DNA from 3 places in the Hyphomicrobium denitrificans ATCC 51888 genome. Region 1 is predicted to be linked to each of the others. Evidence: predicted binding sites of a transcription regulator. Region 1 holds the regulator's gene; each other region holds the start of a gene.
What was found. Region 1 encodes LexA, which represses DNA repair genes until DNA is damaged. Its sites were predicted from a motif close to TGTTCNNNNTGTGTTCNG; they were not measured.
Positions count from the first base shown of each region.

Region 2: a site for LexA is predicted at 2,612-2,629, ahead of HDEN_RS14220 (PA0069 family radical SAM protein). Genes of this name have one in related genera too.
Region 3: a site for LexA is predicted at 6,470-6,487, ahead of HDEN_RS10770 (single-stranded DNA-binding protein). Genes of this name have one in related genera too.

Region 1 is NC_014313.1:1,933,526-1,943,704, forward strand. It holds gene HDEN_RS17765 (BRO family protein) at 1-397, opposite strand, end outside; gene HDEN_RS18170 (hypothetical protein) at 466-930, shown strand; partial or broken gene HDEN_RS18590 (IS1 family transposase) at 964-1,869, shown strand; gene lexA (transcriptional repressor LexA) at 2,036-2,755, shown strand; gene HDEN_RS09355 (ComEC/Rec2 family competence protein) at 2,749-5,088, opposite strand; gene gltX (glutamate--tRNA ligase) at 5,200-6,744, shown strand; gene gltA (citrate synthase) at 6,943-8,268, shown strand; gene lpxB (lipid-A-disaccharide synthase) at 8,226-9,458, opposite strand; gene HDEN_RS09375 (LpxI family protein) at 9,451-10,179, opposite strand, start outside.
Region 2 is NC_014313.1:2,960,467-2,970,645, reverse strand. It holds gene HDEN_RS14230 (site-specific DNA-methyltransferase) at 1-609, opposite strand, end outside; gene HDEN_RS14225 (ribonuclease HII) at 729-1,424, opposite strand; gene HDEN_RS14220 (PA0069 family radical SAM protein) at 1,455-2,570, opposite strand; gene HDEN_RS14215 (glycosyltransferase) at 2,714-3,418, shown strand; gene moaB (molybdenum cofactor biosynthesis protein B) at 3,415-3,957, opposite strand; gene HDEN_RS14205 (AraC family transcriptional regulator) at 4,047-4,586, opposite strand; gene HDEN_RS14200 (uracil-DNA glycosylase) at 4,770-5,597, opposite strand; gene HDEN_RS14195 (electron transfer flavoprotein-ubiquinone oxidoreductase) at 5,760-7,448, shown strand; gene HDEN_RS14190 (tetratricopeptide repeat protein) at 7,657-9,474, shown strand; gene HDEN_RS14185 (4-(cytidine 5'-diphospho)-2-C-methyl-D-erythritol kinase) at 9,558-10,179, shown strand, end outside.
Region 3 is NC_014313.1:2,237,787-2,247,965, reverse strand. It holds gene uvrA (excinuclease ABC subunit UvrA) at 1-2,444, opposite strand, end outside; gene HDEN_RS10790 (hypothetical protein) at 3,715-4,335, shown strand; gene HDEN_RS10785 (GFA family protein) at 4,388-4,783, opposite strand; gene HDEN_RS10780 (VOC family protein) at 5,457-5,870, opposite strand; gene HDEN_RS10775 (YkgJ family cysteine cluster protein) at 5,947-6,315, opposite strand; gene HDEN_RS10770 (single-stranded DNA-binding protein) at 6,689-7,210, shown strand; gene HDEN_RS10765 (cation diffusion facilitator family transporter) at 7,431-8,384, opposite strand; gene HDEN_RS10760 (c-type cytochrome) at 8,683-9,054, opposite strand; gene HDEN_RS10755 (PRC-barrel domain-containing protein) at 9,191-9,793, opposite strand; gene gyrA (DNA gyrase subunit A) at 10,117-10,179, shown strand, end outside.

The DNA of each region.
Region 1 (10,179 bases):
TCCGAGCGTCCTCGATCTCCATCCGCCGTGTCTGAACTGCGAAATATGCTTGTGCTGCAGCTATCTCCGGCTTGGCCGGATCGCCGTTCATCGCGATAAGGTAGGCAGCCGGACGACTTAGGAAATAGTCCTTACCAGATCGCTCAGCCCCGCCACCGATGAGAAGCATAGTGTCGGTTTCGACAAAATGCTTGTCGGCATCCTCATGAATAGCTCCGAACGCTTCTTTCGCCCGGCCAAGAGTTTTTTCAAAGTTACGCCAGCTCTGATAACCCATGATTGGCATAATTTCCCTTGCCAACCAATAAGGTACGCCTTTGGGCGATATGCGTTTTGCCTGCTCGAGGCGCTCCATGGTCGCCTGATAAGCAGGCTGCATTGTCAAATCATTCGACATCAACTATCCCTCTCTCAATCGATTCTTACATCATTTTACATCAATGGATATGGAACTCAAGGGAACCGATGGTGATGGCTGATCGACAAACGATAGAAGCTAGATTGAGACAGAAAGAGAGGGAAATTCAGATACTTGAGTTTAGACTGCGTGAAGCAAATGGATATGCCAGAGCACTCCGCGAACTCCTTGGTCTTGGTCCTTACGGTGAAAAAAGCATGGTTGATCAAGCTCGCGATATCATTTCTGAGCGAGGACACCCCGTTCACATCGTCGAACTGCTTAAGGCCATGGGTCGGGAGGTATCCAGGGAAAACAGGGTATCATTGACGAGTGCATTGTCAGCCTACGTCCGAAAAGGCGAGATTTTCCGAAAATTTGGCCCGAACGAGTTCGGACTACGCGATCACAAACCCAATAAATCAAGAAAGCTGTCCTTAAGCACCAAACCGCGTGCTGAGCCACCGGACGACTTCGGCCAAATGGCAATACCGCCGCCAAAAACCGATGAAACCTCAGGAGGAGATGCTTGACGCCAAGCATAAAAGTTCATGTATTATTTGGGCATGAACAATCTGCCCATAGCTAAGCGCGTCCAAATCCTCTCGATGCTTTGCGAAGGCAGCTCTATGCGGTCGGCATCCCGCGTCTGCGATGTGTCGATCAACACGGTAGCAAAGCTGCTCGATGAGGCTGGCCGCGCCGCTTTAGCCTTCCACGACGAAAACGTGCGCGGCCTTCAATCCTAGCGCGTCCAGTGCAATGAAATCTGGAGCTTCGTCTACGCCAAGAACAAGAACGTCGTAGACGCCAAGACCCCTCCCAAGGGCGGCGACGTGTGGACGTGGACCGCCATCGACGCCGACAGCAAATTCATTTGCAGCTGGACCGTTGGCCAGCGAGACGCCTATTCGGCGTATGCGTTCATGGACGATCTGAAAACCGTCTCGCCAATCGCGTACAACTGACGACGGACGGGCTTCGGCATTAACTCGTGGCCGTCGAAAAGGCGTTCGGAAATACGGACATCGACTTTGCGCAGCTTGTGAAACTCTACGGCGACGTTCCGAAAGGTCGTAGCGTAGAAGCGAACGAGCGCAAGTACAGCCCGCCTGAGTGCATCGGTGCGAAGAAAACGCCGATCGTCGGTGAACCCGACGCAAAACACATTTCGACGTCCTACGTCGAACGCCAGAACCTTACGATGCGCATGAGCATGAAGCGGTTCGCCCGCCTGTCGAATGCGTTCTCAAAGAAGCTGGCCAGCCAACCGCAATGCGCTGTCACTGTACTTCTTTTTTTACAACTGGTGCCGCATCCACAAGACGCTTCGCGTCTCGCCTGCCATGTCGGCGGGACTCACCACTAAGCTGCTGTCGTTCGAAGATCTGATTGAACGCATGGACGCCGTTGCTCCGAAGCCGGGTCGCCCGACGACCTACAAGAAGCGCCAGCCTCAGATTTCAAACTGAGACACTGCCGCGCGCGGCTTAACGCTTGCGGAACGAGACGAGAACGTGTAGCGTACATACACGATTTGTACTTGGCATCTGGCATTTGAAGCACGTCGATCGGCAGCGTTCGCGCCGCACGTGCCTTCAGCCGAACGACAGCCAAAGGGGGCTTGAGACCTACGCTATGCTGACGGAAAAACAGAAAGACCTGCTGATGTTCATTCACGAACGCATGCAGGAGCGCGGCGTGCCGCCGTCCTTCGATGAGATGAAGGACGCTCTCGATCTCCGTTCCAAATCCGGCATTCACCGGCTGATTACGGCGCTTGTGGAGCGCGGCTTCATTCGCCGCCTGCCGCATCGGGCCCGCGCGATCGAAGTAATCAAGCTTCCGGAAAACCAGATCGCCGCCGCGACTTCCGCGACGCCTGCCGCGCCACGAGGGTTCCAGCCGAGTGTTATTACGGGAACCGGCCCAAAACAAAATGTGACGCCACCGCCATCGCACGTCATCGACGCGCGGACGGTTTCCGTTCCGGTCATGGGCCGCATCGCCGCCGGCACGCCGATCAGCGCCATTCAGAACCATACGCACGACATTGCCGTGTCGCCTGACATCCTGACCAACGGCGAGCACTTCGCGCTTGAGGTCAAAGGCGATTCGATGATCGAGGCCGGCATTCACGACGGCGATACAGTCATCGTGCGCCGCTGTAATACGGCCGAGAACGGCGACATCATCGTGGCCCTCGTCGAAGGCGAGGAAGCGACGCTGAAGCGGCTTCGCAAGAAGGGCTCGACGATCGCACTCGAGGCCGCCAATCCGGAATTCAAGACGCGCATCTTCGGTCCCGATCAGGTCGATATTCAAGGACGGCTCGTCGGCTTGCTGCGGCGCTACTGAGCGTCCTGGCCGTCATCCATACCCGCGAGTTCGCCGGGGTCGTCGTCATGCAACGCTCGGGGTTCCGGCGGAGCGTTGTCCGCGCCGGACGTCGATGGGTCGCCGCGTTTGGCCGCGACGGTTCCTGCCGCATCGAGGATACGCGGCTTCGGTAACGTTGCAGGCGGATCGGCAGCGCCCGCAGCATTCGAAGACCGACGCTTCGGAAGAACACTCCACGGCCGTTCGCCGCGATGCGCCGCGACCGTCTCCAATCGAACACGCGGCTCGGGGCTCGCCTCGTCGCGCGCGAGATAAAGCGCGTAGGCGCCGTTGCGCCAGCGATCGAACACGTCGATCACGGTTCCCGGGACAGCGCAGTCGGCCGGCTTCGGGTCGTCCAGGATGAGGATATCGGCGTTGAGGCAATCGTCGGCGACAGCTGCCGGGTGCCGCGCAACGGCGACGGTCGCGCCCTTGACGTGCGCGATGCATCCGACCGCGTCGCAACTGAACGCGCCCCCAGCCTGAGCGTCGCGCGCCGATCGTCCGTCTCCGTCGTATTCGAGCCAGCGTTCGAGGTCGTACTTCGCCCCGTGCGCGGGCAGCGACGAAAGCTTGCCCGACGCGTCGCGCACAGCGACCAGCATCCCCTTCTGCGCGACGAGCACGTCCGGCCGCGGCATCCACGGCGTCGCGACGAGCCCGAGCAGCGCAAGGCCCGCGCCGACAAGCCGGATGCGCGTCCGCCAGAGCGTCAGCCACAGACCGCCGATGAGCATCAAGGCAAACGCGATGGTGGGAATCTCCGGCAGGTGTCCCACCGCGCCCGGAAGAGCACCCACCATGTTCGCGCACCACGCCATGCCCTCGATGCCCCAAGCCATCGGCTTCAGCGCGATCCACTCCAGCCCGAACGGCATCAGAATCATGGCGCCGAGCGCCGCCGGCATCACGATGATGTTGCAGATCGGAATGGCGATCATGTTCGCCAGCACCGCGTACTGCTGACTTTGATGAAAGTTGTAGGCGGCGAACGGCGCAACGGCGACGCTGGCGATCAGCGTGGATGCGATGATCTCGCCAAAGAATTTCACGACGCGCGCGACCGGATGCGGCCGTGAGTTCGTTCCGAGGAAACGCGTCAGCAGTTCATGCGCCGCGACGAGCGCCGTCACGGCCGCGAACGACATCTGGAAGCCCGCGTCGAGGAGGCTTTCGGGAAAGACGATAAGAATCAAGAATGCGGCGAGCGCGATGTTTCTGAGCGCCATCGCCGGACGATCGATCAGCACCGCGCCGAAGATGATGAGGATCATCAACGCCGAGCGGACCGTCGCGAATGCGCCCCCCGAGATGGCGAGATAGCCCAGCGCGCCGAGAATTCCGATCGCGGCGGCAATCTTTTTGATCGGCAGCCGTAAAGCAAAAAACGGAATCGCGGCGAGGAGCAGTCGAACGGAATAGAAGAGCGCGCCCGCCATGATCACCATGTGCAGGCCCGAGATCGACAGGATGTGAAACAACCCGGAATTCTTGAAGGCGTTGTTGGTCTCGGCGCTGATGCCGCCGCGCTCGCCGGTGATCAGCGCCAACGCGATCTCACCCGTTTCGCCGGGAAGCACGGCGCGAATGCGCGTGGCGATCAGTTGGCGGAGCGTTTCGATGCCACGCCGGTACTGCGCCGTCAGCGTACCGCCGTCGGCATGCGCCTCGATCGCGGGCGGCGCGAAGGCATAGCCGACCGCTCCAACCTGATCGAACCAGGCCGTGCGCGCGTAATCGAAACCTCCCGGTAGCGCAGGCTTCGCGGGCGGCGACAGGTTTGCTTTCAAGCGTACGCGGTCACCCGGCTTGGCCTTCGACTGAGACGACATCGTCCGAACACGGACGACCGCGGGCGTCGCTTCCGGCGCGAGGCCGGCAATCGATGCCGATGCGACGGTCAACCGCTGGCCGCGCGGATATTTGACCTCGACGAGCGTCACGGTGCCGATGATCTCGGCATTGCGCAGCGTCTTCGTCAGCACCGGCGCGCGAACCGTTTCGACGCGAAGCTTGGTGACGGCGAACCCGAGTCCCGCGAGAAGGAGTCCCGCCAGGATGGCCGACGGCAGCGAACCGCGTGTCGATGCCAGCCGCAAAATGATCGCCAGAACCAACGGCACGAACGCGACGATGAGTTGCGGCTCGACGGGCAGCGCGAAGTAGGCCGCGATGCCGGCGCCGAAGCAAACCGGCGACCAGAGAAAGAATTGCTCACGCTCCCTCTCGAGCGCAAGCGCAAGGCTTCGCGTCCCGTGCGAGGGCGCGGCAATCAGCGCAGCATCGAGGTCGCGCGCGTTGACGGACATTTCCGGGACCGAATGCGAATGGTGGGAGGTTCCCCGCCCCCTTAACTTGTCTTGGTCGCCATGCTACGAGCGGAGCTTCATTCCCTCAAGGCCGATAAGCGAAAAGGTCCGATGACTGAGACCGCGACTTCCAGTGCGCCCGTCGTTCGATTTGCGCCCTCCCCTACCGGATATCTTCACATCGGCGGCGCGCGCACGGCGCTGTTCAACTGGCTCTACGCGCGGGGCCGTAACGGCAAATTCTTGCTGCGCATCGAGGACACGGACCGCGAGCGCAATAACGAGCAGGCAATTGCCGCCATTCTCGACGGCCTGGCTTGGCTCGGTCTCTCCTGGGACGGGGAGGCCGTCTCGCAGTTCGCCCGTGCCGACCGGCATCGCGACGTCGCAGCCGAGTTGCTGAAGCGCGGCGCGGCCTATCACTGCTACGCCTCTCCCGCCGAGATCGATGCGGCGCGCGAAAAGGCGAAGGCGGAAGGACGCCCGCTGATCTTTCTGTCACCGTGGCGCGACCGCGATCCGAAAGATGCGCCGAAGGACGTCAAGCCGGTGGTGCGTCTCAAGGCGCCGCGCGAGGGCGAGACTGTCGTCGAAGATCACGTGCAGGGGCATGTCGTGTTTCCGAACAAGGATCTCGACGATCTCATCATCCTGCGGTCGGACGGCAACCCGACGTACAATCTCGCCGTCGTCGTCGACGATCATGACATGGGTATCACGCATGTCGTGCGCGGCGCCGATCACCTGACCAACGCCGCACGTCAGACGCAGATTTATCAAGGCATGGGCTGGGCGGTTCCCGAGTTCGCGCACGTGCCGCTGATCCACGGGGCGGACGGCGCCAAGCTCTCGAAGCGACACGGCGCGCAAGGCGTCGAAGAATTCCGCGCGATGGGATATTTGCCCGAAGCGCTGCGCAATTATCTCGTGCGTCTCGGTTGGAGCCACGGCGATGATGAGATCATCTCGGCGGAGAACCTCCTCCGCTGGTTCGACATCGACGGCATCAACAAGGCTCCGGCGCGGCTCGACTTCAAGAAGCTCGACGATCTCAATGGTCACTACATTCGCGCTGCATCCGACGAGGATCTCGCTCGTCAGGTTCGCGAGATGCTGCCGCATCTCGATTTCAAAGCGCTGAGCGACATCGCAATCGATCCGAAGGCGCCCGCGCGCTCCGACATCGCGCTCGCGCGAGAAGTCTTGCGTCAGCTGCCGCACGTCGCAACCGGAACCGAGCTTGCGAATTTATTTGCAGCAAAAGGGTGGGATGTTTTCCTTCGCGCGATCCCCGCACTGAAGGAGCGTTCGAAAACTCTGACCGAGCTTATTGCCGGCGCGCTATTCATCGTCGCCGAGCGGCCGATCCGCTTTGAGGATAAGGCGGCGAAGCTGCTGAACGGCGAGGGCCGGGCATCGAACGCTGCGGCACTCAAAATTCTTTCGGCCATTCCCGAAAACGATTGGAAAGCGCCGACGTTGGAGGCCGCCGTTAAAGCTCACGCCGAAGCAACGGGCGCGAAACTCGGCAGCATCGCGCAACCGTTACGCGCGGCGCTCACCGGGCGCGCCGTTTCTCCGCCGGTGTTCGATGTGCTGGAACTTCTTGGCCGGAACGAGGTTCTTGCCCGGATTTCGGACGCGTCCGTCGTATGACTAATGCACAATGCTGCTGCCGAACGAGGCTGGTTGCCGCACCGCAAAAAGATCGCTAAACCCGTTGCAGTGCAATCGCTTTTACGGCGACGGGAATGGCAGCTCCCAGTCGTTGACTGCGTGCCGTTACGGACGAAGAAAACACCATAAGTTTTCTCGGCAGTGGCGGCCATTGATCCTCGGGCGAGGTGGCAAACCATGAACATTCACGACAGCAACGCGGCCAAGGGCGGAGAAGGCCCTAACAAACCGAACGCGACGATGACGGTCGACAACAAGCAGGTCGAACTCGCCGTTCGCACCGGCTCGATCGGGCCGGACGTGATCGACGTCGGCAACCTCTTCAAGCAGACCGGTTGCTTCACGTACGATCCGGGCTTCACGTCGACGGCGAATTGCAAGAGCGCCATCACGTATATCGATGGCGACAAGGGCGAGCTGCTGTATCGCGGCTACCCCATTGATCAGCTTGCTGAGAATACGAACTTCCTCGCGGTGTGCTATCTGCTGCTCTACGGAGAGCTACCGAACAACACCGAGTTCATCAACTTCCGCCGCACCATCACCAGTCATACGATGGTGCACGAGCAGATGACCCGCTTCTTCACCGGCTACCGGCGTGACTCGCATCCGATGTCCGTGATGGTGGGCACCGTCGGCGCGCTGTCGTCGTTCTATCACGACTCGACCGACATCTCGGATCCAACCCAGCGCGAGATCGCCAGCCATCGCATGATTGCGAAGATGCCGACGATCGCGGCGATGACCTACAAGTACGCGATGGGTCAGCCGTTCATCTATCCGCGCAACGATCTCGACTACACGTCGAACTTTCTGCAGATGTGCTTCGCGGTGCCGTGCGAGCCGTATGTCGTCAATCCGATCATCTCGCGCGCGCTCGATCGCATCTTCATCCTGCACGCCGATCATGAGCAGAACGCTTCGACCTCGACCGTGCGCCTCGCGGGGTCGTCGGGCGCCAACCCGTTCGCCTGTATTGCCTCGGGCATCGCGTGCCTCTGGGGACCGGCTCACGGCGGCGCCAATGAAGCCGCACTGAACATGCTGAAGGAGATCGGCTCGGTCGATCGCATTCCGGAGTTCGTCAAGAAGGCGAAGGACAAGAACTCCGGCTTCCGGCTGATGGGCTTCGGTCATCGCGTCTACAAGAACTACGATCCGCGCGCCAAGGTGATGCAGAAGACCTGCCACGAGGTGCTCGACGCGCTCGGCCACGGCGACGATCCGCTGCTGAAGATCGCGCTCGAACTCGAACGCATCGCGCTGCAGGACGAGTATTTCATCGAGAAGAAGCTCTATCCGAATATCGATTTCTATTCGGGCATCACACTTCGGGCGATGGGCTTCCCGGTCGAGCTGTTCACGGTGCTGTTCGCGGTTGCGCGCACCGTCGGCTGGATCGCACAGTGGAAAGAAATGATCGAAGATCCGGAGCAGCGCATCGGGCGTCCGCGCCAGCTCTACATCGGTCCGCCGCGCCGCGATTTCCCCGCTCCCGGCTGAGCGGAGACGACGGCCAGAACCGTATCGGCGGCGGCAATGCTGGGGCTCGAGGAAGCAAGACGAAGCTTCCCGGGCGTCCCGGCGAGCGCTTCAAGCTGCGCGCGCCGCTCGGGCGTGTCGCCAAGCAATGGCAGGATGGCGGCGCTGAGCGCTTCGGCCGTGCACGCCTCCTGCAGGTATTCCGGATAGACGTTTTTTCCGAGGACGAGGTTCGCCAGCACGACGCTCGGCACCTTGAGCAGGAACCGCAGATTGGCGATCAGCTTGTCGACACGGTAGGCGACGACGCTTGGCGTCTGAGCCAGCGCCAGTTCGAGCGTGACCGTGCCGGAGGCTGCGAGCGCGGCGCGCGCGAGCCGCATGGCGGCGTATTTGTCGGCCGATGCCGCATCGACGATGTGCGGTCGCACCGCCCAGGTTGCCGTCTTCGCGACGATGAGATCGCGGACATGGCGCACCGCCGGAATGACAACCTCGATCGGCTGTTGTGCCGAAACCCGCGCCACGGCGTCGCCGAAGACATCGACGAGGCGCGTGACCTCGGATGTGCGGCTGCCGGGTAGAACGAGCAGCACGGGCTTTTCCGCAGCGAGGCCGAGCCGCCGTGACAGCGCCGCACCGTCCGCGCGTTCGATCGCATCGAGCTTCTCGATCAGCGGATGACCGACATACGTGCAGGCCGGTCCGCCAAGGCGCGCGTGTGCATCAGGCTCGAACGGCAGCAGCGCCAGGACATGATCGACGTAGCGGCGCATGCGCTTGGCGCGACCCGGCCGCCATGCCCAGACGCTCGGGCTCACGTAATCGATGATCGGTATATCGGGCGCGCGTTTGCGAATGCGTTTCGCGATCGGATGCGTGAACTCCGGGCTGTCGATGATGACGACGGCATCGGGCTTGAACGCGAGCGCCGCGTCGACGGTCTGATACACACGCCGCATGATGCGCGGCAGGCGTGGCAGGATCGACATCGGTCCCATCACGGCGACGTCTTCGATCGGGAACAGCGAGGCAAATCCTTCGTGCGCCATATCCTCGCCGCCGACGCCCGCGAGCGTCAGCGTGCCGTCGTACCGTTGCTTGAGCGCAGCGATCAGTTTGCCGCCGAGCGCGTCGCCCGAGTGCTCGCCTGCGACGAGGAACAGCCGCAACTCTTTCTCGCCGGTTTGCTTGTGAGACGCGTCAGACACGCGCGGGCGCTCCCGTTTCGCTGATGAAAAGGCCGAGACTGTCCGCCAGCCGCACGGTTGCGCCGTCGATTGCGGTGTTCATCGTCTCTCCCAACTTCGCGACGCCTGCGAACTTATACTTCGCAGCCGTGCGTAGCAGCGCATCGTCGAGTTTCTGTGACGGCGCGACGACGATGACGCCTCGGCGCCGGTCACCTTTTCGCAACGACGCAACGTGCTCGATGACTTCGATGGGCGATTCCGATGTGCCCACCGCGATGACGCGTCCATGATCGATGATGGCTGCGGTGCCGGTCTCGAACTTGCCGCACGCTGCGAGGATGCCTGCACCACGGCGAATGTCAGGCATCGCGCGCGCATCGATCGCGACAGAACCGAGCCAGCCCGGGGCTCGCGTGTCCGGCTCGTCAGACGACAGGGCTGGTTCCGGCGCTTCCAAAATTCCGGCGACGAACACCCCGCGCGTTCCAGCGAGCGCGATCATCCGCTCCCGCTCGGCTGCGAGCACATGTCCGGCCATGACCGCGACACCTGCGAGCCCAGCAGATGCAATGTTCTCGATCGTATTCGGTCCAATCGCGGGCAGATCGACGCGAAGATCCTGTCCCGGCTTCGGCCGCTTCACGAGAACGCCGCCTTGCTTGGAATTGCCAGCCGCGCGGCGCGCCTCCGCCACGCGCTTCAGCATGCGATCCGTCCCTTCCGCACCTTCGATGGCTTC
Region 2 (10,179 bases), 1.0 Mb from region 1:
AAGCGCTTCCGGTTTCTGCGTCGGATGCGCCTTGCGTCCGCCGTCGTCTTTCAGCCGCTCCGGCCCCGAGCAGATCGGGAACAGCCAGTCGGAGCGCATCTGCAGGTCGTCGTTCGACGCCTTGAGGCTTTCATAATTGAACGTCACGCGCGATTTGCGATCGCGACCTGCCCAGATCATCGTCTCATGCGCGTTGGTGAAACGCTTGCCGCGGAAGTTCGGCATCGGGTTCACTTTGCGCCAGATGACGTCGTTCTGAATCCAGAAGCCGAGATCCTGAATCGCGACACCGAGGCGGAAGATGTTGTGATAGGAACCGATGACCCAGATCGCGCCGTCGGGCTTCAGCACGCGCCGGCATTCTTTCAGCCACGCGCGGCAGAATGAATCGTATTCGGCGAAGTCCTGGAACTTGTCCCAGGCATCGTCGACGCCGTCGACTTTTGTGTTGTTGGGCCGGAGGAGGTCGCCCGCGAGCTGCAGATTGTAAGGCGGGTCGGCAAAAACGAGATCGACACTTGCCGTGGCGATCTTCTTCAGTTCGTTGATGCAATCACCAACGAGAATCCGTCCGCTCTCAGAGCGGCCCTTGACGCGACGCGACACCATACACACTACCCGTAACGCTACGATCACTGAGGCGTCGCCGCGAGATATCCACAGGCGTGCCGACGATCTTTGTACATGATCGGCGGCGTCTGGGAATACGCATCAAGGTGCGAAGATATTTATATTTTCGATTCCACCTGCAACCCGAATCCGAGCTGCGCGCGCCGTCGCGAAGCCTTTTCGTCGACGAGGCCCAACGCCAATTGCACTGGCCGGAACGACCGCCGGTGCAGCGCCGAGACGCCAAGTTTTGCAATGGCTGCTTGGTGTTCCGGCGTTCCGTAACCTTTATGCCGCTCGAAGCCATAGCCCGGATACGCGCGCGCAAAATCCATCATCAAACGGTCGCGCGTGACCTTGGCGACGATCGATGCCGCCGCGATGGAGAGACATTTTGAATCACCCTTGACGATCGCGCGGACGGACATCGGGATGCGCGGAGTCTTGTCGCCATCGACGAGGACGAGCTTGGGCGTTTCACCGAGTTGGCTGACGGCCTCAGCCATCGCCCACAGCGTCGCGCCGAGAATATTCTCGCGATCGATGCGATCGACATCCGCGATGCCGACCCCGACGATCGCGACCTTCATGATGCGCCGGTAAAGGAACGCGCGCGAATCTTCGTCGAGCGTTTTGCTGTCGTCGATGTTCGCCGGGATCTTGTCGGGATCGAGGATGACCGCCGCCGCCACGACCGGCCCGGCCCACGGTCCGCGTCCGGCCTCGTCGACGCCCGCGATCGGACGCGATCCGAGCTGGTGCTCGGCGGCTTCGAGTTCGAACGTCGGCTTGATGCGCGAATCAGCAATCTTCATGCGCGAGAGTGATCATCGCGCAAGCACCCGTCAAAGCAGCTTCAGTTGTTTTCCCCTGTCTCCGGGCGCCTCGAACAGATCCGTTCGCATCGCGCCGCGTTCGCCGCCAAGCCCGAGCCGCTGCTTCGCGAGCCTGAAGCGCAATGCGATCTGCGTCGCATAGGGGCCCTTGCCGCGCTGGCGCATCCCGAACTCGGCCGTGTAATCGCGCCCGCCGTGCATGGATTGTAGAAGCGAGATCACCCGGCTCGCGCGCCCTGGAAATTCCTCCGCGAGCCATTCGCGAAACAGCGTCTTGATCTCCAGCGGCAGCCGCAGAAGCACGTAACCGGCGTCCCGTGCGCCTGCCTCGCGTGCAGCCTCCAGGATCGGCTCGATCTCGTGATCGGTCAGTCCGGGAATGATTGGCGCAACCATCACGGTGACTGGAATTCCAGCTTGCGACAGCTGCCGCACGGTTTCGAGACGCCGGGACGGGGTTGCAGCGCGCGGCTCCATTGCCCGTGCGACGTGCCGGTCGAGCGTGGTGATCGAGACGGCGACTTTCGCAAGGCCCTTCGCCGCCATCGGCTGCAAAATATCGATGTCGCGCGCGACGAGCGCCGACTTGGTGATGATGCCGACCGGGTGGTTCGTCCGCGCCATGACTTCGAGGATCGACCGCGTGATCCTTCGCTGCCGCTCGATCGGCTGATAGGGATCGGTATTCCCGCCAAGCGCGATCGTTGACGGCCGGTAGCCGGGCTTGGCGAACTCGCGCTCCAAAAGCGTGGCGGCTTCTGACTTCGCGTAGAGCTTCGTTTCAAAGTCGAGTCCCGCCGAGTGCCCGAGATAGCAATGGCTCGGCCGCGCATAGCAATAAATGCAGCCATGCTCGCAGCCGCGGTACGGATTGATCGAGGCTTCAAACGAAATGTCGGGGCTGTCGTTGCGCGAGATGATCGATTTCGCGGTGTCCTCGAACACCTCCGTCTTGAACGCATCGAGTTCGGCCAGGCTCTCCCAGCCGTCGTCGAACGCCTCGTGCACGTCTTTCTCGAAACGCCCGCTGGAGTTCGAGCGCGCACCCCGGCCGCGCCGGCGCTCCACATCGACGACGTGAAAGTGGCGGTCGTTCGGTTGTTCGGGTTCGCGAGAAGAAGCCACGGCAGCCTTTCATTTGCGATGCCCTCTTGTAGCAAAGAGGCGAGAACAAATAAAGAACAAAATTCTTCCGGAATCTTCGCGCTAGGCGGCATGCGGCGAGGACTGCGCTTGTCGCTGAGGCGACCGCGTGCCAGTAAACACGCATGATCACGGTTATCGTCGCCGCGCATAATTCGGAGCACACGCTCGGGGCCGCGCTAACCGCCCTCGTGCCGGCGGCGATCGACGGTATCGTCCGCCAGGTGATCGTCGTCGATGGCGGCTCAACGGATCAAACCGCGAAAATCGCAGACCTTGCAGGTGCCGATTTCATCTCGAACGCGCCAGGACGCGGTCGGCAGTTCGCGCAAGGCGCGGCTCGGGCACGCTTTCCGTGGCTATTGTTTTTGAGCGCCGACACGGTTCTCGCTGAAGGTTGGGAGCGTAGCGCCACCGCCTTCATGCGCAGCGTCGATCTCGGCGAGCGCTCGCCCGCCGCCGCCGCATTCGCTTTTCGCATCGACGACAACGGATTTAGGCCGCGCCTATTGGAACGTCTGTTCCAAATGCGGTGCAAACTCTCGCCGATGCCTTACGCCGATCAGGGCTTGCTCATTTCGCGTCAGTTGTTCGATGCCGTCGGCGGTTATCAAGACTTGCCGGTGCTCGAAGACGTCGATCTGGCGCGCCGCCTCGGCCGCCGCCGCTTGGCGATGCTCGACGCGCACGCCATAGCATCCTCCGAACTCTACCGGCGCGACGGCTATCTATCGCGCTCGCTGCGCAATCAGATCTGTCACGCGCTCTTTGGCTTGGGGCTTCCGATCAAAGTGATCGCGCGGCTCTATCGCGCCGACGCGGCGTCCTAACCTGCCTTCCGGTGCTCTTCGAGCCTCGGCATGATCTCGACGAAATTGCAGGGCTGATGCCGCGCGTCGAACTGAAACTTCAAGATGCCGTCCCACGCATCGCGGCACGCGCCGGGCGATCCCGGCAGGCAGAAGATATACGTTCCGTGTGCGACGCCCGCGCAAGCGCGGGACTGAACGGTCGACGTGCCGACTTTCTGATACGACAGCATGTGAAACAGGATCGAAAAGCCTTCGATGTCCTTTTCGAACAGCGGCTTCACGGCTTCCGGCGTCACGTCGCGGCCTGTGAAGCCGGTGCCGCCGGTCGTGATGACGCAATCGATCTGCGGGTCGTCGATCCACCCTTTGACCGCGGCAGCGATGGCGTTCGCGTCGTCTCTGACCAGCTTGCGATCGGCGACGACGTGGCCCGCTTCGCTGATGAGCTTCGCCAGCAGATCGCCTGATTTGTCTTCGCTTGCCGAGCGCGTGTCCGACATCGTCAGAACGGCGATCCTGACCGGAATGAAAGTACGATTTGGGTCGATGCCGGCCATTGCAAAAGTCCTCGCGTCACGGACGAACAGAGGCACGGACTTTGGCCGTATGGCTGATCTTCGTCCAGCGGCGAAAGCGCCGCGTCGACCTAAAAGTTCGCAGCCATGCGTGATGGGATGGTCTCTTCGACGGTGCTCACCGGCACGCAGATATCCGAGCGCAAATCCTGGTCGGCATAGTTGTTCGGATTGTCCATATAGATCGAGACGACCGGGCGATTTTGATCAAAGCAAAGTCCCGGCAACGGCCGGAACCGCGTGTAAACGTTTTCGACGGTCGATCGCATCTGGTCGTAGCTTCCCGTGAGGCGGCGGCAGGCGTAGGGGCCGGCGGGAAGCGTCGTGATCCCGAACTCGGGCAGTGACCTCTCTTCGATGCCGGATCGGATTTCAACGCAGGCGTCGTATCGGCAGTTCTTGGAACCGACGTCGAGCGGATTATCGTGCGCCATGCCGTAACCCCGCCCGATCGACTCGTAGAGTCCGCTGTCGTCGAGCTGTCGGAACAGACGCTCCCAGACTTTTGGTATGACATCGCTGTAGCGTCCTGTCGCGCTGACGTAGATCAAGCGCGTCGGACGCAGATAGAGCAGGATCGAGTGCGGATTGTACATTGCGGCGCCGGCCACTCGGAGGCCGCCCTACTGAAAGACGTGAATTGGTCCGTATGCACCATAACGCGCGTCCGGTTTTCCCCCGGCTTAAGTGAATGTCTAAAATTTTATCGAATTTTGAGATGCGGGCCGCTTCACTGCGAAGAACCGGAAGCACGGTGAAAGAAGCATCAAATTAAAAGAACATGCTTCGGACGTTCAAAGCTTGGATCGGATCTGCAACAGATCCAGCCATGCCAGGTTTTTTGCGGCGGGAGTCCGCAACAGGTAGGCGGGATGCAGCGTCGCGAGTGCCTGGATCTTGCGGTCGCCGACCGTCAACTCCCGCCACTTTCCCCGCAGCCGCATGATGCCTTCGGCAACTCCGAAAAGCTCCTTTGCGGCGGACCCGCCGACGGCCACGACGATTTTCGGAGCGACAAGCTCTATCTGGCGCTCGAGAAACGGGCGGCAGGCGAGGGCTTCCTGCGGCGTCGGCGTGCGATTGCCCGGCGGCCGCCAGTAGACGATGTTGGTGATGTGCACGTCGGATTCGCTGAGCCCGATGGCGGCGAGCATCTTGTCCAGCAGCCGCCCCGCGCGGCCGACGAACGGCTTGCCTTCCAGATCCTCGTCGCGACCCGGCGCTTCGCCGACGATCATGAGGTCGGCGGCCGGCGCACCGCGATAGAAGCAGAGCTTCGTAGCGGTCGCCTTGAGGCCGCAGCCGTCGAAACCCTTGAGCGCGGCTTCGAGCGCTTCGAGCGATTGCGCCTCGCGTGCGATTCGCCGGGCGCCGGTCTCGGCTTCGCTGGCGCCGAGCGGTGTCGCAGCCCTCGGGCGCGTTACGTCCGCTGTCGGATTCTGTGACACGGGACGTCGCGAGGGCGCGCTCTCCGGTGGCACCCGCGCTGGCGCATCGTCCGGCCGCGGCCAGGCGAACGCCGCGCCGGGGGGCGTCGGACCGCGTGCCAGCCAGTCGCAGCTCGTTTCATCCACAGCGGCATCGGCCCCCATGGCTTGAAACCAATCGAGCAGCGCAAGCATTTCCTCTCGGGAAGCCAGTTTGGTCATCGGGGTCAGGATAAAGGTATTGTTCGCCGGATGCACGCGGCGGCGCGCCGCTGGCGGCAGGATCTTCGCTCAACTTGACGCCTCCAGACGGGCGACCTAATCGAAATCGATGGTTTTTCAGAAAACGGATACAAAATGACGATGACCGCGGAGGAAACGGGTTTGCCCCCGCGCGAGGCAATGGAATTCGACGTCGTGATCGTTGGCGCCGGGCCAGCCGGTCTCGCGGCCGCCATTCGCCTCAAGCAGAAAGCGGCAGCCGCTGGCGCGGAAATTTCCGTCGTCGTCGTTGAAAAGGGGTCCGAGGTCGGAGCCCATATCCTGTCGGGCGCCGTCATCGACCCGATCGGCCTGAACCGCTTGATCCCGGATTGGAAAGAACGCGGAGCGCCCGTCGAAACGCCAGTCACCGAAGACGTGTTTCTCGTGCTCGGACCGGAGGGCGACGTTCGCCTCCCGGGCTGGCCGATGCCGCCGTTGATGAAGAACCACGGCAACTACATTGTGAGCTTGGGCTCACTCTGCAAATGGCTCGGTGAGCAGGCGGCGGAGCTGGGCGTCGAAATCTATCCGGGCTTTGCCGCCGCGGAAGTTCTCTATGATGACAATGGCGCTGTCGTCGGCATCGCGACCGGCGACATGGGCGTCGGCCGCGACGGTCAGCCGAACGACGCGTTCGTTCGCGGTATGGAACTGCGCGCCAAGTACACGCTGGTCGCGGAAGGCGCGCGCGGCTCCCTGTCGAAGGGACTGATCCGCCGCTTCGATCTCGCCAAAGGACACGAACCGCAAAAGTACGGTATCGGCCTGAAAGAGTTGTGGCAGGTTGCGCCGGAAAAGCATCGCCCCGGATATGTTCAGCACTCGTTCGGATGGCCGCTGAACAACAGAACCGGCGGCGGCTCGTTCCTCTATCACTACGGCGACAACCTGGTCTCGGTCGGCTTCGTCGTTCATCTGAATTACGACAACCCGTATCTCTCGCCTTACGAAGAATTCCAGCGCTTCAAGACGCATCCCGCCATTCGCGACGTCTTCGAAGGCGGCAAGCGCATCGGCTACGGCGCCCGCGCCATCACCGAAGGCGGGTGGCAGTCGATGCCCGATCTCGTTTTCCCGGGCGGCGCGCTTCTGGGATGTGCGGCCGGAATGGTGAACCTGCCGCGCATCAAGGGCAGTCATAACGCTATGCTGTCCGGCATCGCTGCGGCCGCCGCCGCGTTCGATGCGATTGCAGCCGGCCGCCAGCACGACACGCTGGCCGCCTATGAAGCCGATGTCCGTAGTGGCGACATCGCGCGCGATCTGAAGCGCGTGCGGAACATGAAACCCTATTGGTCGAAATTTGGCACCGTTCTCGGCGTCATGCTCGGCGGCATCGACCTATGGCTCAACACGCTGATTTCGGGCGTCGGCCTCGGCTATACGCTGAAGCATGGAAAGAATGACGCTGCCTCCACCGGCAAAGCGGCGGATTTCAAGCCGATCAACTATCCGAAACCTGACGGCAAGCTGACGTTCGATCGGCTAACGAATGTCTCGTTTTCGGGCACCAATCACGAGGAAGACCAGCCAGTTCATTTGAAGCTGCTCGACCCGAAGATTCCGATTGCCGTGAATTTGCCGCTCTACGCCGAGCCTGCGCAGCGCTATTGCCCGGCTGCGGTGTATGAAATCGTCCGCGACGATAAGGGCGATCCAAGATTTCAGATCAACGCCCAGAACTGCGTCCACTGTAAAACATGTGACATCAAAGACCCGAGCCAGAATATCAACTGGGTTTGCCCGGAAGGCGGCGGCGGTCCCAATTATGCCGGAATGTGAGGCGCTAGGTGCCTGGCCGAAGGGCGGAGCCGGCGTGTCCGGCTGATGTGATGGGCAAGGTCGAGGCGGAATAAGGCAAGCGCTGCCCGCAAGCCATCACCCGTTCATTTCCTATTTTTCACCTAAAGCGTGTCGCCAAGGGTGTATCAGGTTTGCTAGGCTCGCTTCTTCGGAATCAGTGCGGCTCCGTAACATAGAGGAACGTTCAATGCGGGGATCCCTCGGACGTGCGCTAAGCGTGGGGCTGGGCGCCGTCGCCTTGACGATCGCCGGATTCTTCAGCCAAGCGCCAGCCCGCTCTCAAGTTCAGGATCCCAGCCCGGACTCGCTCACGACATCGGCGCTTGGAAATTACCTCGCCGGCCGCTTCGCACGCACGGCTCAGGATACGAAGGACGCCGCGGAGTTTTATGGCCGCGCGCTTGAGCGTGATCCATCGAATGAGGTCCTTCTGGAACAAGCCTTCCAGATGGAAACGATGTCTGGCAACTGGCCGAATGCCGTACCGCTTGCCGAAAAACTCGCGAGCACGCGCGAGTCGCATCGCATGTCCCAATTCCTTCTCGGTGTAACGGCGTTCAAATCCGCAGCTTATCCGAAAGCCGAAAACCATTTCAAAGCCGCTGCCGAAAATCCGATCGGTGAGCTGACGAGTGCGATCGCGCTCGGCTGGACGCGCCTCGCTGCAGGCGACACCGATGGCGCGCTGAAGGCTGTCGATCTTCCCAAGCAGCCCGACTGGGCGCAGTTTTATTTGCGCTATCATCGCGCGCTGATGGCCGACATCGCCGGCCGCAAGGCAATCGCCAACGCGACCTACGAGAAGATGTTCCGCCAGGACAGCCGGACTCTCAGAACGGCTTTGGCCTACGCTCAGCACGCCGCGCATTACGGCGACTTCAAGCTCGCGAAGCAGATCATGCGCGAGCAGCTTTCCAAAACCCAGGGCGATCCCCATCCGCTCGCCAAGGAAATGCTGGAGCGCATCAACAAGCGCGAAAAGACCGAGCTGCTGATCGCAACACCATCGGAAGGCCTTGCCGAACTCTTTTACGGCTTGGGCGAAGCGTTGACCGGCGAAGGCGGCGTCAGCCTCGGCACGATTTATCTGCAGCTCGCCCTCGACGTGAAGCCGGACCACGCCTTCGCTTTGGCCGCTCTGGCCAATGCTCAGGAAGCGGCCAAGCGTTACGACGACGCGATCGCGACGTACGATAGAATTCCGAAGGGCACGCCCCTGCAGAGCGCCATCGACATCCGCAAGGCGTTCAATCTCAATTCGCTCGACCGCGTCGACGAGGCAAAAGCCATTCTCGAGCGCCTCGCTGCGAATGATCCGAAGGACGTTCGCCCGCTGGAAGCGCTCGGCAACATCCTGCGCGCGCGCAAGGAGTACGCCGAAGCGATCAAGTACTTCACGCGTGCGCTCGCCGCGCTGGGTAAGCACGATCCGCGCTACTGGGGCTACTATTACGCACGCGGAACATCCTATGAGCGCCTGAAGAACTGGCCGGCCGCAGAAGCTGATCTCAAGAAGGCGCTCGCACTCGCGCCCGATCAGCCGCTGGTTCTGAACTACCTCGGCTACTCGTGGATCGATCAGGGTAAGAACCTCAAGGAGGGCATGCGCCTGATCGAGAAGGCTGTGCAGCTGAAGCCCGACGACGGCTACATCGTCGATAGCCTTGGCTGGGCCCACTACAAGCAGAACAACTTCAAGGAGGCAGTCCGCTTCCTTGAACGCGCCGTCGAGATCAAGCCGGAAGACCCGACCCTGAACGATCATCTTGGCGATGCGTTCTGGAAAGTCGGGCGCGAGCGCGAAGCGCGCTTCCAGTGGAGCCAGGCGCTCTCGCTCAATCCGGAGCCTGAGGACGTCGACAAGATCAAGGCGAAGATCGAACGCGGCCTCGATACCAAGGCTCAGGCCAAGGCCGTCGAGAAGACCCGGCAAGTTCAGAGCATGGAGTCGTCGCGCCGGCGCAGCGAAAACAAAACCGCTCCGAGCGGCCGTGCCGTTGAGTAACGGTCGCTCCTACGGGTTAGAGAAATACGAACGGGCGCGGCAGCGCCCGTTTTCATATGTTCCGGATACTATCGAAACAGCCCATGCCGAAGTCTGAATTCGCTCCCGCCAAGATCAATCTCACGCTGGAAATTCTCGGGCGGCGTGCCGACGGTTATCATGAGCTTCGCAGTCTCGTCGCGTTCGCGCACGACGCCGGCGACGTGGTCACGCTCGCGCCGGGATCATCCGCGAGCGTCGAAACGTCGGGATCGTTCGCAGGCGACATCTCCGGCAGCAATCTTGTCGACAAAGCCATCTCGGCGTTCGCCGCGAAGGTGCCGGGCATGAAGCCGCCCCGGCTGATACTGGACAAAAATCTTCCGGTGGCGAGTGGCATCGGCGGGGGCTCGGCCGACGCGGCCGCGACGCTTCGGTTACTCTCCAAATCTTATCCAGGAATAGCCGATCGCGATCTTCACACGATCGCGCGTGCGCTGGGCGCGGACGTTCCCGTTTGCGTCAGAGCGCGGCCCGTCATCATGACCGGCGTCGGCGAAACGCTCGAAGAAATCGCGTTGCCGCAAGAAGTTTATGCCGTGCTCGTCAATCCGCTTATTGCCGTGCCCTCGAATAAGACAGCTCACGTCTTCGCAGCCCTGGGCGCGGCGCCACTCACCGCTCCGCCTGAAGCCGAACCGGCGCCCCGCCTGTCAAACGTGCGTG
Region 3 (10,179 bases), 300 kb from region 1:
TCGCCCTGGCAAACCTCGCAGCGCCCGCCCTTGACGTTGAACGAGAAGCGGCCCGGCTCGTAGCCGCGCGTTTTCGCTTCGGGCAGCCCCGCGAACCATTCGCGGATCGGCGTGAACGCGCCCGTATACGTCGCCGGGTTCGAACGCGGCGTGCGCCCGATCGGCGACTGATCGATGTCGATGATCTTGTCGAAATTCTCGATGCCGGTGATCTTGTCGTGCTCGCCCGGATGATCCTTCGCATTGTTGAGCTTGCGCGCCACGGCCTTGAAGATCGTGTCGATCAGCAGCGTCGATTTTCCGCCGCCCGACACGCCGGTGATGCAGGTCAGCAGCCCGACCGGGATCGACGCCGTGACATCCTTGAGGTTGTTCGAGCGCGCGCCGGTGACGGTCAGCATCTTTTTCGGATCGGGCGCACGGCGCTTTTTCGGGATCGGCACGTAGCGCACGCCGGACAGATATTCGCCGGTGAGACTCTCGGCCGACTCCATGATGTCGCTCGGCGAACCCTGGGCGATGACGCGGCCGCCGTGAATGCCCGCGCCCGGCCCGATGTCGACGATATGGTCGGCCGTCATGATCGCATCTTCGTCATGCTCGACGACGATGACGGTGTTGCCGATATCGCGCAGATGCTTGAGGGTACCGAGCAGGCGGTCGTTGTCTTTTTGGTGCAACCCGATCGACGGCTCGTCGAGCACGTAGAGCACGCCCGTCAAGCCCGAGCCGATTTGCGAAGCAAGACGGATGCGCTGCGATTCGCCGCCCGACAGCGTGCCGGATGAGCGCGATAGCGTCAGGTATTGCAAGCCGACGTCGTTCAGGAACTTCAAACGGTCGCGGATTTCCTTCAGAATGCGCGTCGCGATTTCCGACTGCTGCTTCGTGAACGTCTTCGGAACGTCGGCGAACCATTCGTTTGCAGCCTTGATCGAGAGATCACCGACCTCGCCGATGTGCTTGCCGCCGATTTTGACGGCGAGCGCCTGCGGCTTCAGACGATAGCCGCCGCACGCGTCGCACGGATGCGCCGCCTGATAGCGCGAAAGTTCTTCGCGAACCCAATCGCTGTCCGTTTCCTTGAAGCGCCGCGTGATGTTGCCGATGACGCCCTCGAACGGCTTCTCGGTCGAATAATTGCGCGTGCCGTCCCAGTACGTGAAGACGATATCCTCGTCGCCCGAGCCGTAGAGGAGCGCAAGCTGCACGTGCTTCGGCAGCCGCTCCCACGGCGTCTTCATCGACACTTTGTAATGCTTGGCGAGGCTTTCGAGCGTCTGCTCATAGTAGGGCGATGACACGCCGGTCTTCGCCCAAGGATAGATCGCGCCTTTTTCAAGCGAGAGCGTGGAATCCGGAACGACGAGATCAGGCTCGAAGCGCAGTTCCGAACCGAGGCCGTCGCACGTCGGGCAGGCGCCCGCCGGCGCGTTGAACGAGAACAGCCGCGGCTCGATCTCGTCGATCGTGAAGCCCGACACCGGACACGCAAACCGCTGCGAGAACATGATCCGCTCATGCGTCTCGTTCTTGTTTTGCAAAACGCCGCGTTGCTCCCTCTCCCCATCCTTTATGGGGAGAGGGTTGGGGTGAGGGGCGGCCGCTTGCTTCTCGTTCTGTTGCTGCCCCTCACCCTGACCCTCTCCCCGCTTGCGGGGAGAGGGGGAGTTGAGCGGCCTATCAACAAACTCCGTGATCGCGAGCCCATCGGACAACTTCAGCGCCTGCTCGAAGCTATCTGCGAGCCGCGTGCCCAAGTCCTTCTTCACGACGATGCGATCGACGACGACGTCGATGTCGTGCTTGTATTTTTTGTCGAGCTTCGGGGCGTCGCCGATGTCGTAAACGGTCCCGTTGATCTTGAGGCGCTGATAGCCCTTCTTCTGCCACTCGGCGATTTCCTTGCGATACTCGCCCTTTCGCCCGCGCACGACGGGTGAAAGCAGCAGCAGCCGCGTGCCTTCGGGCAGCGCGAGCACGCGATCGACCATCTGCGAAACGGTCTGGCTTTCGATCGGAAGACCCGTCGCGGGCGAATAGGGAACGCCGACGCGCGCGAACAGCAAACGCAGGTAGTCGTAAATCTCGGTGACCGTGCCGACCGTCGAACGCGGGTTCTTCGACGTCGTCTTCTGCTCGATCGAGATGGCGGGCGACAGACCGTCGATATGATCGACGTCCGGCTTCTGCATCATCTCGAGGAACTGCCGCGCGTAGGCCGAAAGACTTTCGACGTAGCGGCGCTGGCCCTCGGCGTAGATCGTGTCGAAGGCGAGCGACGATTTCCCCGAACCCGAAAGCCCAGTGAACACGACCAGCGCGTCCCGCGGAATTTCGAGATCGACGTTCTTTAGATTGTGCTCACGCGCGCCGCGCACGTGAATGGTCTTCATCAATTCGGAGCCGGGACGGGCGGCCAGCTTTTTTGTCGGTGATTTCATGGGGCAACGGTCTAGCCGAAGGGCGGGGGGCGCCGCAATGCGACCCCACGCGAGCGACCAAAAATGATGGCGGACAGCCCCATTTTCAAGGCCCCGCGTCGATGGCCACCACAAAGCAATCCCTTTGCTGGGAGACGGCCAAGCACGGCCGCCTGCTGTTTCCGCCCCCCAAGCCGCGGAACGCCGCGCCTTTCCCCATCCTTCACGGGAAGTGGGGAAGTGGGGAAGTGGGGAAGTGGGGAAGTGGGGAAGTGGGGAAGTGGGGAAGTGGGGAAGTGGGGAAGTGGGGAAGTGGGGAAGTGGGGAAGTGGGGAAGTGGGGAAGTGGGGAAGTGGGGAAGTGGGGAAGTGGGGAAGTGGGGAAGTGGGGAAGTGGGGAAGTGGGGAAGTGGGGAAGTGGGGAAGTGGGGAAGTGGGGAAGTGGGGAAGTGGGGAGACCTTCGCAGGCAAATCCCCTCTCCCCGTCCTTTACGGGGAGAGGGTTAGGGTGAGGGGCAGCCTCACGTAAATTTGCCCCGGCAATCCGCCAAGCCCTTCACCCCACCCCCGACCCCTGCCCTGAGGGGAAGGCACACGTCGCTGCCGAGCCAAGTTCAAGGAAAGATAGATGGACCGTCACGAACGCTGTTCGCGCGTGCAGAGCACGGAGCTTTTCCCTCTCCCCGTCCTTTACGGGGATAGGGTTAGGGTGAGGGGCAGCTTGAGGCACCGCCGGTTGCATCCGTTTCGCCACGCAACAAGGCAGAGCGAACCGTCGCTAATTCCCCTCCCCCTTGCGGGGAGGGGTTAGGGGTGGGGGAACGCGCCAGGCGTTATGCGTTGGAACGACCGCGACTCCTTCCGTCGCACCGGACGACTACCTCCACGCGCTGCCCGCGAATTTCGCCAACAATCCGCCAATCCCTCCACCCCACCCCCAACCCCTCCCCGGTGAAGGGGAGGGGAGAAGGGCGGAAGTCTCTCTGCCTGCGGACTGCCCGCGAACTGCTTCAAAGTTCCAAGGGGAGCGAGAAAAGCGACGGCCAAATCCGCAGCATTGAAGTGAGAGGAACAAGCGAAATCCGAAGCATCAAGCGCGTGGAAAAAGCGGAGGGCCAATCCGCCACATCGGCCCCCACACAACTCATGCGCAATCCACACACGCCATCACGAACGGCGTTCGCTCCACCACCCGTTCACACGGCTGTCAGCAAAACGACGCCATTCAGCCTTGACGCCATCCTATGGGTTTCGGAAACTTTTGCGGGCTTGTTATCAATGAGGGCACTGGAATGAGCGACGCTCCATCTCTGCTGAACATTTCGCACCCCGCGCATCCGGTGAACCGCACGCTGACGCTCGTCAAGCTGCTCGTGCTCGCCGTATCGGTCGCGGCCGCCGTCCCGACGGCGCGCAATCTCTACTTCTCCTGGAAAAACGACGTGCCGTTCAACCAGGTCGATCATCGCCTCGCGCAGGCGGCGCTGCTGGAGAAGAATTTCGGCTGCAAGATCGACTATCGCGCGCTCGTTACGCAGGGCTCCGCCCGCGTCGAGGTCGGAAGCTGCCCGAAGACCGGCGACATCTCGATCCGCGTGAACGGACCTCGCGGGCAGGTCAATTACGAATGGATCGCGTTCGATCGCCTTCCCAAACCGTTGACCTTGAACACCGCGAGCCTGCTCGACCTGATCGTGCCACGCGCGCTCGCCGCGGAAAATACGGCCGACGACCAGCAGTCGTTTGAGGTGGCGCAAGACATGTCTGTTCTTTGCCAGGCAAAATCCGGCGACAACATTATCCGCGTCGTGCAGTCGGGCGGACAATGCGTGCGTGAAACGGTGTCGATTTTCCGCGGCTCTGTTGAGAAGAGCGAAAACGTGCCGTGCGATAAAGCGTGCCCGATCAAATAGCGTCGGCTTGGCGCACGGTGGCGCGCGATTTGAATTCGCCTCGCCGTGCGCCTCACCATTCGTCCTTCTGCGGAAGACCGTCAGTCAGATCGTAGTAATCCGATTTCGATGCAACGAAGATGTGCTCGCTGATTTTGAGGCCTGTCGGCGTATCAAGCGTGCCTGCGGTGATGTAGATATCGCTGCTTCCGGTTTGCTTCCAAAACAGATTGCCGCCGCAGCGAGTGCAGAAACCGCGCTCGACTGTTTCCGAGGATCGGAACCAGCGCAGTGTCTCGTCGGAGAGAATTTTCAAATTCTCGCGCGGACAGGAAGTCATTGCAGCGAAGTTTCCGCTTGTTTTCGCACATTGCGAGCAATGACACGCGAGCACCGGACGGAGCGCGCCGGCAACTTCGAAAATCACACCCCTGCAAAGGCAACTGCCAGTCGCATGCAATTCGCTCATTGAATGCTCGCGCTTCGAACGTTGTCTATTCTCGGTTCCGGAAAGTTAAATGCACCGTATACAAACGATGTGCGACCGTTAAATATTTTTGATCGCATTCTCGCATATGACGTCTTGACGACACCGCATTTGAGGCACAGATTTAAGTGGTGACGGTGCTGCTGTCGCCAATGATCGCAAAGGCATCTCGGCCGATGGGGTCGATGAGCAGCGTTCGTGATGGCGAGTTGTTCGGCGCATGTGGTTTGTAAAGTCCCGTGCGCCGGATGAAAAAGGCGGTAAGCGTGACACGGCGAAACAATCGAGGAGGGAGATGACTCCACCGGATCATTCAACGGGACCTCGAGGATTGACGTTCACGAGGTCAGCAGCTTGACGGGCGCTCTCGAGACTTTGGCCGCGCTCATGACGGCTGTCACGTTCACAATTTGGATCTATCGCACGAGGGCGGCAGCCGTAAAGGTGAGCCAGAGCCTCGCTTCAAAAGCCCGGTTTTAGTCTGGGCACACCATCGAAGGTAAAAACGAACCCCGCGCGCATCCGAGGATGCGGCGGGGTTTAATTTTTGGCGATGCCGGTTGAATTGGCCGAAGTGAGATGCACGAAGCGCGCGTCTGAGCGCGGTGACTTTGCAAAATCGTCTCGCGCGTCGACACACGAGCGACCGGAAACGTCACCGCGCCGGCTGATATTCGCTGACAGTCCAGAGATTGCCCTCTGGATCTTCGAGATCAAATCCCATGACCCCGTCGGGAAACGCTGGCGACGTGCTGCGCCTTAGCGGCCTGAGGATGCGTGCGCCTGCATCGACAGCTTGTCGATAGTGCGCTTCGACGGCGTGCGAATTCGCAACAAGGCAGATGCAGGTTTTGCCGGCCTTTGCCCAAGGTCCGGTGCGCGGCGTCCTCGAAACGAAAATCATTCCATTGCCCCACGCGAGTTCTGCGAACTCGGGCTCTCCACTCGGTCCGTTGTAGGACGCCTTGGTTTCGAAGCCGAGCGTGGAGATCAGCCAATCGACGCCAGACTGCAGATTGTCGTAATAGACGCCGGGTATCAGAGACGGGCCGATGGCTGGAGCATTCATCATCGTCTCCTGCAAAACAGGTCAGGCCGGGCCGCCGGCTCGATGAAGCGCAGTCCCTTTAGCGCAAGACCGAATCTCAATCCTTGTGATTGGTGATGGCAACGAACGTGTCGTCGTTCTGGCAGCGGCGCTCGTGCATCAGGAAGTCATAGTAGCCGCAGCGTCCGTTGCCGGGATACTCGCGGCAGGCGCGCGGGCGCCCATGATAAATCGTGCAACGGCGCTCTTTCGTGTCGAAGAACTGGCAGATGCGGCCGTAATGCTTGTCGCCCTTGCGGCGCATCAAATATTTGTGCCCGTGGCCTTCGCGCGTATAGCGCTTCTTCGCCGTGTTGAACGTCACCTTGAAATATTTCGCGAGGCGTTCGACGTCGCGCTTGTTGAGCGCGATGACCGGATACGAGCAGCAATATCCCGGGCATTTCAGACAATTATAGTAAGCCATCTGCGGCTTTGGTGCTCCGGTCGTGCGCGGCGGCCGCGCGTGAAAAACAAACCATCGCCTTAGACCATGGCATCCGCCAGTCAAGCGCCACCAGGGCGACCGCCGCCACTCGGTTCGGATTTTCCCTTGCGCTGTTGCAGCTGCCTCTCTATATTAGAACATAAAGAGAACATGATCGGCATGGAAAGCGTGGACAACGGCAAATGATCTGAGGAAGCCCGACGCCCTAGCCTCTAATGTCGGTTGGAGATTCTGCGGTGCTGCCGCCGATACAACTAAGATGCCGCCGCGTTCATTTCAGATCAGTCCGAGATGAACCGGCCGATGACGCAATCCGCGTCTGAAGTTCAAACATGTTTCAAGGAGACTGCGAATGGCAGGTTCGGTCAATAAGGTCATTCTCGTCGGCAACGTCGGCAAGGACCCCGAAATTCGCCGCACGCAGGACGGGCGGCCGATCGCCAATCTCAGTCTGGCGACCAGCGAGACCTGGCGCGATAAGCAGACCGGCGAGCGCAAGGAGCGGACCGAGTGGCATCGTGTCGTCATTTTCAGCGAGCCGCTGTGCAAGGTCGTCGAGCAATATGTGAAGAAGGGCGCGAAGCTCTACATCGAAGGCGCGCTTCAGACGCGCAAGTGGACCGACCAGTCCGGCGCTGAGAAGTATTCAACCGAGGTCGTGCTGCAAGGCTTCAGCGGTACGTTGACGATGCTCGATGGAGCGTCCGGCGGCCGTGGCGCGTCGGTCGGCATGCAGGAAAGCGGACCCGATTACGGGAACGATGGCGGCTTTGGCTCAAGCGAGCCGCGCCGGGTGTCATCGAAATCCGGCGGCGGCGGTGGTGGCTCCAAAGGCGGCTTCGACAAAGCCCTCGACGACGAAATCCCATTTTAGTTTGCGCTTGGCGACTCGCGTTCCGCGAGCCGGCCGCCAAGCGCAATTCGCCAAGCGCGTGTCCCATCGTCATCCTCGAGCGCGCGAGCTTGCGAGCTCGTTCGGGGATCCAGTGCAATAAGTGCCGAAGGCCCAATAGACCGTCTTCGACGAGTCTTGTGCGGGATTCCCGGCCTTCGACGCAGCTTCGCCGCGCTCGGCCGAGAATGACGAAGACGTGCTAATGCAGCGTCACCGATGTGGGCTTGAAGGTCTCCTCCGACTGCCCCTCGATGAACAGGTGGCGCACTTCCGGAAATCGCGATTTGATCGCAGCCTGCAAACGCCCCGTCGCGTCTTCCACCGTTCGCGCGCTGATGCCGTCCTGAAAATCGACGCTTGCCGTGACCAGCACGTCGTTCGGGCCGAGATGCATCGTGCGAAGATCGTTGATCTTGCGAATGGGCTTTCCGGTGCCGATCTCGCCGGTCACGATCTCGCGAATGCCAGCTTGCACCACGCGTGACGCCGCCTCGCCGACGATCAGCGATTTGATCTCGATCGACATGAACGCCGCGACGCCCGCAAGCAGCAGACCGATCAGGATCGACGCGACGCCATCGGCTTTGTCGAAACCGCCGAGATGTGCGACGAGCGTGCCGAGGAGAGCGATCGTCAGGCCGAGCATCGCCGCCATGTCTTCAAGCACGATGGCGAACAGACTTGGGTCCTTCGATCGGCGCAGGGCTTCGACGAATCCGTTCCTCGCTTCCGGCCGCGCATTGAATTCGCGCACCGCCTTGAAGAGCGAAAAACCCTCGAGGATCATCGCCACGGCGAGGACGGCGTAAAGGACTTCCACGTTCTGCAGCGGGTGCGGATCGAGGATTTTCAGCACGCCTTCGTAGATGGCCACGCCCGCGCCGAGCGAGAACAGAACCATCGCGACGATGAAGCTCCAGAAGTAGATTTCCTTGCCGTAGCCGAACGGGTGCTGCTCGTCCGCCGGGAGCTTGGCGCGCGCAATGCCGAACAGGAGCAATCCCTGATTGGCCGTATCGACGAGCGAGTGAATGGCTTCCGAAAGCATCGCGGACGACAACGTCCAGGCCGCCGCGACGAACTTCGCGACCGCGATCCCGAAGTTGCACCCCAGTGCAATCAGAACGACTGATCTCGACCCGCCCGACGCCACGCTCACCCTCCGTACTTTTGGGCGGCCATGCGTAGCCGAAACGGCCGGGAGGCGTCTACTGCCAAAGCTTGGCTGACTTAACGCCCCGGTGTCGACCGATGCCGTCGTGGCGCACTATCAAAAACGGCGACACAAATGGCGGCGCACCTGGACCCGGCCGCCGGCTTTGCCGAAGTCCTGCCCTCGTCACGTCATGGCCGCGGAGGCGGCCATCCACGCGACGAGAGGCGGTCGCGAGCACTCAAGACATGACGGACACGAACGCCTTCGGAGACCGCCAAGCGCCTGCGCAGGCTAATCACTTCGACTTCAAAAACTCGACGATATGCTTGCGTGTCGCGGCGTCGGTGATGCCGTTGAAGGGCTTCATGTTGTTGCTCTGCACGACGGAGTCGGGGCTCGCGATGAACTTGTCGAGCGTTGCCTCGTCCCAGGTGAGGTTCGCCTGCTTCATCGATTGCGAATAGGCGTAGCCTTCGACCGCGCCGGATTTTCGCCCGACGATCTTGTGCAGGTTTGGTCCGAGCCGGTTATCGCCTTCCTTCCACGAGTGACAGGTACGGCAATTGTTATTGAACAGCTGTTCTCCGGAAGTTTGGTCGGCGGCGAACGCAGCTTGCGAGAACACCGCTGAAAGAACCAGCGCGGCCGCAATCAAAACCATATGCATTTGGCGTTTCCTTCATCGACTGCATCCGCCGCACGGTTGCGGTAATGCTGGATGGAAGAAAAACGCAAAAAACCCCGGTGCCGTTCCGCACCGGGGTAAACATGCAGACCACAACGATAATTCGCGCGTATGCGCGTCAGTTCTTCGGAGCTTCGGGCGGAGTTTGAGCTGGCTGCGCGGCCTCCTTCGCCTTGGCGAGCGCGTCCTGAGCCTCTTGCTTAGCCTTCTCGAGTGCTGGGCCGGCCTTTTCCTTCGCCGACTCGTAGGCTTCCTTCGCGGTCTCTTTTGCTTTCTCGTAAGCGGGGCCGGACTTGTCGCGAATTTCTTCGCCCTTTTCGGCGGCGCGCTGCAGCCAGCCCTTCGGCGGATTGGCGCGCTTATACGCCGGAGCGGCGGTCAGTGCTTCCTTCGTCGCTGTCGGCAGCGAGATGACGATGCCTTTCTCCGCCGCTTCGATGTTGAGCGACGGCAGGCTGACCGCAACCTTTTTCTCGCCGACGCCGAGGAGACCACCGACACCGACGATCGCGCCGATGATTTTGTTGTCGCCGTCGACGATGAGATCTTCGATGTCGCCGATCACCTTGCCATCGCCGTTATGGACGTTGACGCCGATGAGACGGTCCTTCGCGAGATATTCCGTCGACTTTTGCTCGGTGAGGAAGACGTCGTCGGCAAGCGCCGGGAGCGTTCCGGCGGAGAGCGTGAGGAAGGCGAGAGCGAAGAGTTTTGGGCTCATTGAGAGTTCCTTTTTAAGTCACGCGCGGGGCTCCCCGGCGCCGCGCCGCCGGTTCAATCAGGACCCACGAAAATCCCGAATCTGCACGATTGAGCAAATAGTCTCGGACTGTGTCCGGATGAAGTCACGGAAACGCCGCGCCGCGTGCAAGGCGGGACTAGTAACATATTGAATATACGTACGAATTTTTCCAGCGGGATTTCGCGTCACGTCGCCGCGCTGATAGCTTTCCGGCGCGCTTTCCGATATGGTATTCAGCACCATCCCGCGCCAGCCGAACGTCCGCGCTGCAGCCGCGATCTGCCTCCAAGAAAGTTGAGACTTTGACCGACAATAGCGACGACGAAAGACCGGCTGGCCGCGAGCCGAGCGACATCCGCCCCGTC